2 regions of the Kribbella sp. CA-293567 genome follow, and region 1 is predicted to be linked to the other one. Evidence: riboswitches for the same ligand, from Rfam matches in the RefSeq annotation. Region 1 holds a riboswitch; the other holds the start of a gene.
What was found. A riboswitch is a leader RNA that binds a small molecule or an ion and turns the genes downstream of it on or off. The one in region 1 is predicted to bind S-adenosylmethionine.
Positions count from the first base shown of each region.

Region 2: linked by a shared signal. The riboswitch ahead of thrC (threonine synthase) and the one ahead of OX958_RS21105 (aminotransferase class V-fold PLP-dependent enzyme) in region 1 are both predicted to bind S-adenosylmethionine.

Region 1 is NZ_CP114065.1:4,607,979-4,612,389, forward strand. Features, by position in the region: gene OX958_RS21095 (DNA translocase FtsK 4TM domain-containing protein) at 1-1,364, opposite strand, end outside; gene OX958_RS21100 (DinB family protein) at 1,722-2,240, opposite strand; SAM riboswitch class IV at 2,403-2,517, shown strand; gene OX958_RS21105 (aminotransferase class V-fold PLP-dependent enzyme) at 2,534-3,898, shown strand; gene OX958_RS21110 (prolyl oligopeptidase family serine peptidase) at 3,968-4,411, opposite strand, start outside.
Region 2 is NZ_CP114065.1:6,546,365-6,550,775, forward strand. Features, by position in the region: gene OX958_RS30310 (ubiquitin-like small modifier protein 1) at 23-298, opposite strand; gene thrC (threonine synthase) at 295-1,563, opposite strand; SAM riboswitch class I at 1,578-1,718, opposite strand; gene OX958_RS30320 (helix-turn-helix domain-containing protein) at 1,795-2,760, opposite strand; gene OX958_RS30325 (cation:proton antiporter) at 2,918-4,159, opposite strand; gene OX958_RS30330 (DNA-3-methyladenine glycosylase family protein) at 4,206-4,411, opposite strand, start outside.

The sequences.
Region 1 (4,411 bases):
TGGTCGTTGCGCGCGGTCGACGACCGGATCACGTCGCCGAGGCTGACGATCTCCTTGTCGATGTTCGGGATCTCGATCCCGATCGCGGACTTGCCTGGGATCGGCGACAGGATCCGGACGTCGGCGCTGGCCACGGCGTACGCGATGTTCTTGCTGAGCGCGGTGACCTTCTCGACCTTGACCGCGGAGCCGAGCTCGACCTCGTAGCGGGTGACGGTCGGGCCACGGGTGTAGCCGGTCACCTGCGCGTCGATGCCGAACTGCTCGAACACCTCGGTGAGCTTGCCGACCACCGCGTCCGAGGCCTTGGTGCGGGCCTTGTGGACCGAACCCGGCTTCAGGATCTGGCCGTCGGGCAGCGTGTAGGTGATGTCGCCGGAAAGGCTGAGCTGCTCCACCCGCTGCGGGAGCGGGGTGTGCGGCGGCGGCTCGGCGGGCGACTCCTGCTCGGGCTCGGGGTCCTTCTTCGAGCCGGCCTTCATCGCGCCGGCCACGGCTCCGTAGATCGGCGGCGCGCCGGCCGCAGCCGCTGCCGCGGCGTCCGCGTCGACGTCGTACGGCTCTTCGTCCGCGTCGATCGGCGCCTTCTTGCGGCCGCGCTTGGAGATCTCGCGACCCTCGAGCACCGGAGAGTCGTACGGCTTGATGGTCGGCTCGCCGTCCTCGTCCAGAGCGGCCTTCGCGCGCCGCTCCTTCCGGGTGAGCCGGACGGTGTCGTCGGGCTGCCCCGCCGCGGAAGGAGCGTCGCCTGGGATCTCGGTGCGCCCGAGCAGTACGTCGAACGCGGCGCGAACCCGCAACGGGATGGCGTAGATGGGAGTTCCGGTGACGACCAGCGCGCCGAAGATCGCCAGCAGCACCAGCAGCGGCGCGGCGACGTACTGCGTGAGCAGGTCGGACAGCAGGGAGGAGACGAAGTAGCCGACCGCTCCCCCGGCGTCCTCCAGCTTGCCGTCGGCCGGATTGCTGGGACGCGGCAGTCCGTTGGCGATGTGGACGAGACCGAGCACCCCGAGGGAGAACGTCGTCCAGCCGATCACCTGGCGACCAGCCGGGCCGTTGCGCTCCGGGTCGCGCATCGTGCGGACGGCGACGAACAGGAGCAGCAGCGGGATCGCCCAGCCGAGCATGCCGACGCTGCCGCCGACCACTGTGCGAACAGCGTTGCCGACTGCGCCCGGCAGGTTCCACCAGATCGCTGCGGCTACGACCAGAGACAAACCGATGAGGGTGAGGCCCGCGCCGTCGCGGCGGTGCGCGGGGTCCAGGTCACGGGCACCGTGGCCGATGCCGCGGACCATGCCGCCGAGCAGGTGGGCGAACCCGATCCAGAGCTTGACCAGGCCGCGGGCCACCGCGAGCATGGCGGCCGCGAACGGTCCGGCACCGGTGGATTTGGGCGTGGCCGTCCGCGCAGCGGTCGAGCCACTGCGCTTCGTGCTCTGCCCACGCTTCTGGGCGGCTGTCGGACGGGAGCGGCCACCAGCTGCCGAGCCGCCCTTTGCAGGGCCACTGGCTGCGGACTTCCGCGCCCGCGCCGTGGAAGACGTGCGGGTCGCCATGTCTAGCAGGCTACCCCGACTACCACTCGAGTCCCACGTGTCACACGCCGATTACGTCGCCCCATCCGTCGCGTCACAGCACCAGCGGTCAGTCGTAGACGGCGCCGGCAGAGGCGGTATCGAGACCACGCGGCGGTGTCGGGGCTGCGGACGCTGGCGTCAAGCGCCGGTGGAGCCGTCCAGTTGCTGGCGGAGGAGGTCGGCGTGGCCGCAGTGCCGGGCGTATTCGCCGATCAGGTGGATGTAGATCATGCGCAGGGAGGACGGCTCACCTCGGAAGGTGAAGCGGGTGTCGAGGGGCCGGCCAGCGGCAGCCTGGTCCGAAAGAGCCCACTCGGCGATCAGGTTCTCGTACTCCGTCTGGGCGTTGGCCGCGTCAACCAACTCGAAGTCGGCGTCTTTGCCCAGAGTAGGGTCGAAGACGGGCTCGGCCGGGTTGTCGGCGGTGAAGAAGATGCGAAACCAGATTCGCTCCACCTTGGTCGCGTGCCGGATCAGGCCGAGCAGCGAGAGGTTGGACGGCGACGACGGGCGGGTGGCCAGCTGTTCGGCGGTCAGGCCAGCGCATTTGTGCAGCAGGGTGGTCCGGTAGAAGTTCAGGTAACCGGCCAGCAGTTCGGGCTCCGGCGCGACCAGCGAGCCCTCGGGGCGCTCGACCTCGGGTGCGATCCAAGTCATCCGCGCATCCTCCCCCGGAGCTCGATCCGGGACCAACGCTTTACGCCGCTCCACGAATCACGCAGCGGATCAACGCTTGGCGTCTCATCATACGTCTCAGTATCCCACCAAATGAGATGACTGCTGGCGCGCCAACCGGTTCGTTGGTTACCTTCTTCATCAGGTCATGAGTGCCAGCGTGAAGCCCCAGCTTGCTGGCCGGCAACCCTCCTCCGCGGTGGGGTGCCCTGGGTGAGGACCGGGCCGTTCGGATACCCCGATTCGGCAAGCGCGGACCCCCGGGAGCCAGAACCATGTCGATCCTCTCCATCCTCGAGCCTGCCAACGCCGCCGTGACCACCCGGCCGACCGTCGCCAGCCTCAGCACCGGCAGCATCCCCGCGACCGTCGGGAGCGACCTGCTGGTCCCGCTGGCCGATGGTCGCGTGACGGACTACGCGAACTTCGACCACGGCGCGAGCGCGCCTTGTCTGGAGTCCGTGCGAGCGGCCGTCGAGGCCGCGCTTCCGTCGTACGCGTCGGTGCACCGCGGCAACGGATACGCCTCGCGCATCACCACCCAGTGGTACGAGCGCGCCCGCGCTGAGTTGCACAGCTTCGTCGGAGCCCGGGACGACGACCAGGTGATCTTCACCCGTCAGACCACCGACGCGCTGAACCTGCTGGCCCGGGCGGTCCCGGCCGATGCGACAGTGATCGTGTTCGAGTCCGAGCACCACGCGGCGCTGCTTCCCTGGCCGGCCGAGCGCACCGTCCGGCTCGCGACACCGGCCTCGCAGACCGCAGCGGTGACCGAGGTCGCCAACGCGTTGCGTACTGCTCCCGAAGGACCGCGCCTGGTGGTCCTGACCGGCGCGTCGAACGTGACCGGTGAGATCTTTCCGATCGCCGAGATCGCCGCAGTGGCCAAGGCCCACGGTGCCCGGGTCTGCCTGGACGCCGCCCAGCTCGCGCCGCACCGTGAGGTCGACATCCAGCAGCTCGATGTCGACTGGGTCGCGTTGTCGGGCCACAAGCTCTACGCCCCGTACGGCGCCGGCGCGCTGATCGGTCGCGCTGACTGGCTGAACGCCGCCGATCCCTACCTGCTGGGTGGCGGCGCGACGGCTTCGGTGACCGGCGACACGACGGTCTGGAACGAGGGCCCGGCCCGGCACGAGGGCGGCTCGCCGAACGTGATCGGCGCGATCGCGCTGGCCGCCGCCTGCGCCGCGATCGCCGAGCACCGTGAGGCGATCGAGCAGCACGAGCGCAGCCTGCTGGCCCGGCTCCGCACCGGCCTGGCCCAGATCGCCGGCGTGAACACCTACGACATCTTCGGCGCCGACGCGGACCGCGTGGGCACTGTCTGCTTCACCGTCGACGGCGTCAGCTCGACGCTGGTCTCCGCGGCGCTCTCGGCGGAGTACGGGATCGGTGTCCGGGACGGCAAGTTCTGTGCGCACCCGCTGGTCGGCCACCTGCTCGCCGGCTCGCCGGAGACCACCGCCGTGCGCGCCAGCCTCGGCCTCGGTACGACGCGCGAACACGTCGACCGTCTCGTCGGCGCCGTGCGCAGTCTCGCCGCCAACGGTCCGGCCGCGGAGTACGAGGAGTCCGGCCACGGCTGTCAGCCCATCGGCGACCCCCGTGACCTCGTGGCCCCCAAGATCTGGTGAGGCACTTCCCCTGACTCAGCTGGTTCCGGCCGGACCACCGTTCGGATCGACCGGAATCAGCCGGCTGGGTCAGGCGCCCGGTTGCAGACCTGTGTGGTGAGCGGCAAACGCCAGCAGGTCAGCCCATTCCGAGGCAACCATGGCCGCGGGCTTCCCGAAACCGTGGCCGGTGTTGACCTCGATCCTGCTGAGCACCGGACTTCCCCCACTCTGCACGTGCTGCAGCGCGGCCATGAACTTGTGGCTGTGCAGCGGCACCACCCGGTCGTCGTGGTCGCCGGTGACGACCAGCGTCGCCGGGTACGCCGTACCCTCGCGGAGGTTGTGCAGCGGCGAGTACGCCAGCAGGTCCTCGAACTGCTCGGGATCGTCGGGCAACCCGAAGTCAGAGGCCCAGGCGGCGCCCACGGTGAAGAGATGGAAGCGCAGCATGTCCATCACGCCGACACCTGGCAGCGCCACCGCGAACAGGTCCGGCCGCTGCGCCATCACCGCGCCGACGAGCAAGCCGCC
Region 2 (4,411 bases), 1.9 Mb from region 1:
TTTCCTTCGTTTACCAGAAGAATCAGCCGCCGGCGACGGCCGGGATGATGGAGACCTGGCCGCCGTCCTTGATCGGCGTCTGCAACCCCTCGGAGAACCGCACGTCGTCGTTGTCGACGTAGATGTTCACGAACCGGCGCAGCTCACCCGACTCGTCGAGCACCCGGCTCCTGATCCCCGGGTACGACGAGTCGAGCGACTCCAGCACCTCGCTCAGCGTGGAACCCTCGACGGAGACCTCGGAGACGCCCTGGGTGTAGGGACGCAAGATGGTCGGGACACGGACACTGACACTCACTGCAGACCAGCCTTCACGAAGGCGTCGTACGACGCGGGGATGGTGACCTTCGGGCCGACCCGGTCGGCCACGGCGTCGAGCGTCTTCAGCCCGTCGCCGGAGTTGATGATCACCGTCTCGGCGTCGGGATCGAGCTGACCGGTCTCGATCAGCTTCTTCAGCGTCGCGACGGTCACCCCGCCCGCCGTCTCGGTGAAGATGCCCTCGGTCCGGGCGAGCAACTGGATGCCCTGGATCACCTCTTCGTCACTGACATCCTCGATCACCCCACCGGTCCGCCGGGCCACGTCCAGCACGTACGGCCCGTCGGCCGGGTTGCCGATCGCCAGCGACTTCGCGATGGTGTCCGGCTTGACCGGCTTCACCACGTCGTGGCCGTCGCGGAACGCCTGCGCCACCGGCGAGCAGCCGGTCGCCTGCGCGCCGTAGATCCTGTAGTCGGTGGCGTCGACCAGGCCCAGCTTGCCGAGCTCGGTGAACCCCTTGTCGATCTTGGTCAGCTGCGAACCGGACGCGACCGGGATCACCACCTGCTGCGGGATCCGCCAGCCGAGCTGCTCGGCGATTTCGTAGGCGAGGGTCTTGGAACCCTCGGAGTAGTACGGCCGGACGTTGACGTTCACGAACGCCCAGCCGTCCTCCTCGCCGGCGATCTCGGAGGCCAGCTTGTTGACGTCGTCGTAGTTGCCCTCGACGGCCACCAGCGTGCCGCCGTACACGGCGGTGGTGATGATCTTGGGGCGCTCCAGGTCCTGCGGCACGAACACGACCGAGCGGATGCCGGCCCGGGCGGCGGCCGCGGCGACCGCGTTGGCCAGGTTGCCGGTGGAGGGGCAGGCGAAGACCTTCATGCCGAGCTCACGGGTGGCGCTCAGGGCGGAGGCGACGACCCGGTCCTTGAAGGAGTGCGTCGGGTTGCCCGAGTCGTCCTTCACCCACAGCTTGCGCAGGCCGAGAGCGCGGGCGAGGTTGCCGGCGTCGATCAGCCGGGTGTAGCCGGGCTCGGTGTTCGGGAAGCTGGCCACGTCGACCGGGACGGGCAGCAGCGGCTGGTAGCGCCAGATGTTCTTGGGGCCGGCTTCGATCTGTGCCCGCGTGATGGTGGGGAACTCGTACCCGACCTCCAGCGGACCGAAGCACTCCATACAGGCGTAGAACGGGCCCAGCTCGGACTTCGCGCCACAGGCACGACAGCTCAGGTGGGTTCCGTTGCCGAAGGCACCTTCACGGATGGTGTGGGTGGTCGGCGCGGTGCTCAGGCTCATGACGGAGTTTTCCCTCCTCATCTTCCCCGCACCGGATCTCGGCACAGGACGGATTTGGCACCGGTCCGCCGCCGAACATCTCGGATCGAGACGCCGAACGGGGAGGGTTGCCGGGACTTCAACGGGCCGTTTCCCTCAGTCCCTCTGGATGAGCACTGCCGAGGTTACCCAACCGGGTCCATATTGTGTCTTGTGATCCCACCATGCGAGACAGCTGATCTCAGCCGAAGTTCACTCCGCCTGCCGCGCCCGGAAGGTCCGCCGGTACTGCGAAGGCGACGTCCGCAACTGCTTGGCGAAGTGGTGCCGGAACGTCACCGGCGTGGCGAAACCGGCGGCCAGCGCGATCTCCTCCACCGGCGCGTCACCGGTCTCCAGCATCGTCAGGGCCGCCTGCAGCCGCTGGGCGATCAGCCACTTGGCGGGCGTCGTACCGGTCGCCCGGACGAAGTGCCGCAGATAGGTCCGGGGCGACAGGCCGGCCTCCCGCGCCAGATCCGGTACGCCGATCGCCTCGGCCAGGTGCTCGAGCGCCCAGCCGAGACTCCGGGCCACCGGCGCGTCGGCGGGCTCCGGCGGCATCGGCGCTTCGATGTACTGCGCCTGGCCACCGGCCCGGTAGGGCTGGATCACCATCCGGCGGGCGACCGCGTTGGCGATCGCCGCGCCGAAGTCCTTCCGGACCAGGTGCATCGCCAGGTCGAGGCCCGCGGCGCAGCCCGCACTGGTGAGCACGTCACCCTCGTCGGTGTAGAGCGGCTCGGGATCGACCAGCACCCGCGGGTAGCGAGTTCGCAGCAGGTCGGCGTACCGCCAGTGGGTGGTTGCTCGCCGCCCGTCGAGCAACCCCGCGGCGGCCAGCGCGAAGGCGCCCGAGCAGATCGACACGATCCGCGCGCCGCGGGCCTGTGCCTCCCGGAGCGCCTCGATCAACTCGGGCGACGTCTCGCCGCGCGGATTCGCGACGCTCGGGATGACGACCGTGTCGGCAGCAGCGAACTCCGTCAGGCCGTGCGGGCTGCTCATCGTCGCGCCCCCGATCACCCGGACCGGCGCCGGCGTCTCGGTACAGACCTTCAGCTCGTACCAGGGATGGTCGATGTCGGGCCAGACCAGCCCGAACACCTCGATCACGATGCCGGCCTCGAACGCCGTCATCCCGTCGTACGCGAGCACTGACACGGTCGGTCGCTGCATATGTCGAAATCTTAGCGGTCATGGTCTTCTTTGCCACTTCTGCGCCCGAGGCAGGACTCGGAGGATGAAGGCATGATCGAGAAACTGAAGGACTTCGCCGCCGGAGTCTCAGCAGCCGCGGCGATCCGGCACGGCGCCGAGCCGCCGGCCCGGGCCCTCAACCAGCGCGCCGGCGCTCCAGCATCCGCATCATCGGAGTCGCCGCGACGCCGTGCACGAGCACGCTCAGCACGATGGTGAATCCCACGGTCGCCCACAGCCAGGAGAGATCTGTGGAGAAGTCGGCGCCGGCGTACGCGAGATAGAAGATCGAGCCGACGCCGCGGACGCCGAATGCCGCGGTCACCCAGCGCTCGGACCGGCGCATCGGCGTACCGGCCAGCGAGAGCCATGCGCTCACCGGCCGCAGCACGAACACCAGCAGCAGCCCGATCGCGACGCCCGACCAGGTCAGCGGTTCGAGCAGCCCACCGGTGATCGCCACGCCGAGGAGCAACAGGATCCCCCAGGTGAGAATGTGCTCGAGTTGCTCGATGAAGCCGTGCAGGTCCTCGTGGAACTCGTGGTCGCGCTCGGACGCCCGCAGCGTCATCGCCCCGACGAACACCGCGACGAACCCGTAGCCGTGCAGCACCTCCGCGAGTCCGTAGACGCCCAGAGTCATGGCCAGCGCCAGCACCGGCTCGCGTGAGTCCGCCAGGCGGAAGGTGCGCGAAGGCGCGGAGAAGGCCATCTTGCCGAGCACCCAGCCGGCCCCGACTCCGATGGCCACTCCGATCACGGTCTTGCCGACCAGATCCCAGGCGAACCACTCCAGCGCCCAGTTGCCCACCGCGCCCTTGGTCGCGGCGAAAACCGCCGCGTAGATGAAGGGGAAGGCGAGACCGTCGTTGAGCCCGGCCTCCGAGGTCAACGCGAACCGCACCTCGTCGTCCTCGTCCGGCTCGGCGCCCTCCCCGGTCGTCGGCCCCTGGACCTGTACGTCGGACGCCAGCACCGGATCGGTAGGCGCCAGTACCGCGCCCAGCAGCAGCGCCGTCGCCGGCGCCAGCCCGAGCAGCCAGCCCACTCCCGCCATCGCGGCGATACAGGCCGGCATGGCGACCAGCAGCAGCCGCCAGGTCACCGCCCATCGCTTCCAGCCGATCGGCCGGTCGATCGCCAGCCCGACACCCATCAGCGCGACCAGAATGGTCAACTCGGCGAGCCGTTCGGTCAACTTCGGCTCGGCGATCGGGCTCATCCGCGACTGATCGACGAACAAGCCGAGCAGCAGCCCCGCAGCCACGAAGGCGATCGGCGCAGAGATCGCATACCGGCGCAGCAGCCGCGGCAGCACGGCCCCCACCAGCAGAGCCGCCCCGGCCACCAGGTACAGCCCGTCCCCATCGATTTTCATAGGCTCATCTTGTGCCCAAGTTCCCCGCTTTCACCCGCGGGCACGGTCAGCGGAGCCGGTGAGTGGCACCCGGGGTGTGAGTAGGCAGGGATTTGCGGGGCCCGTAGCGAGGGTGAGTGATGCCGGCCAGCGCGAGCAGCGCCTGCACGCGGTACCGGTGGCCGCGGTAGGGCTCGATCACCTCGGCGCAGCCGTCGTCGTCCAACTCCTCGCCGGTCAGGGCGTAGGAGACGTTGCGCGAGATGTGGTAGT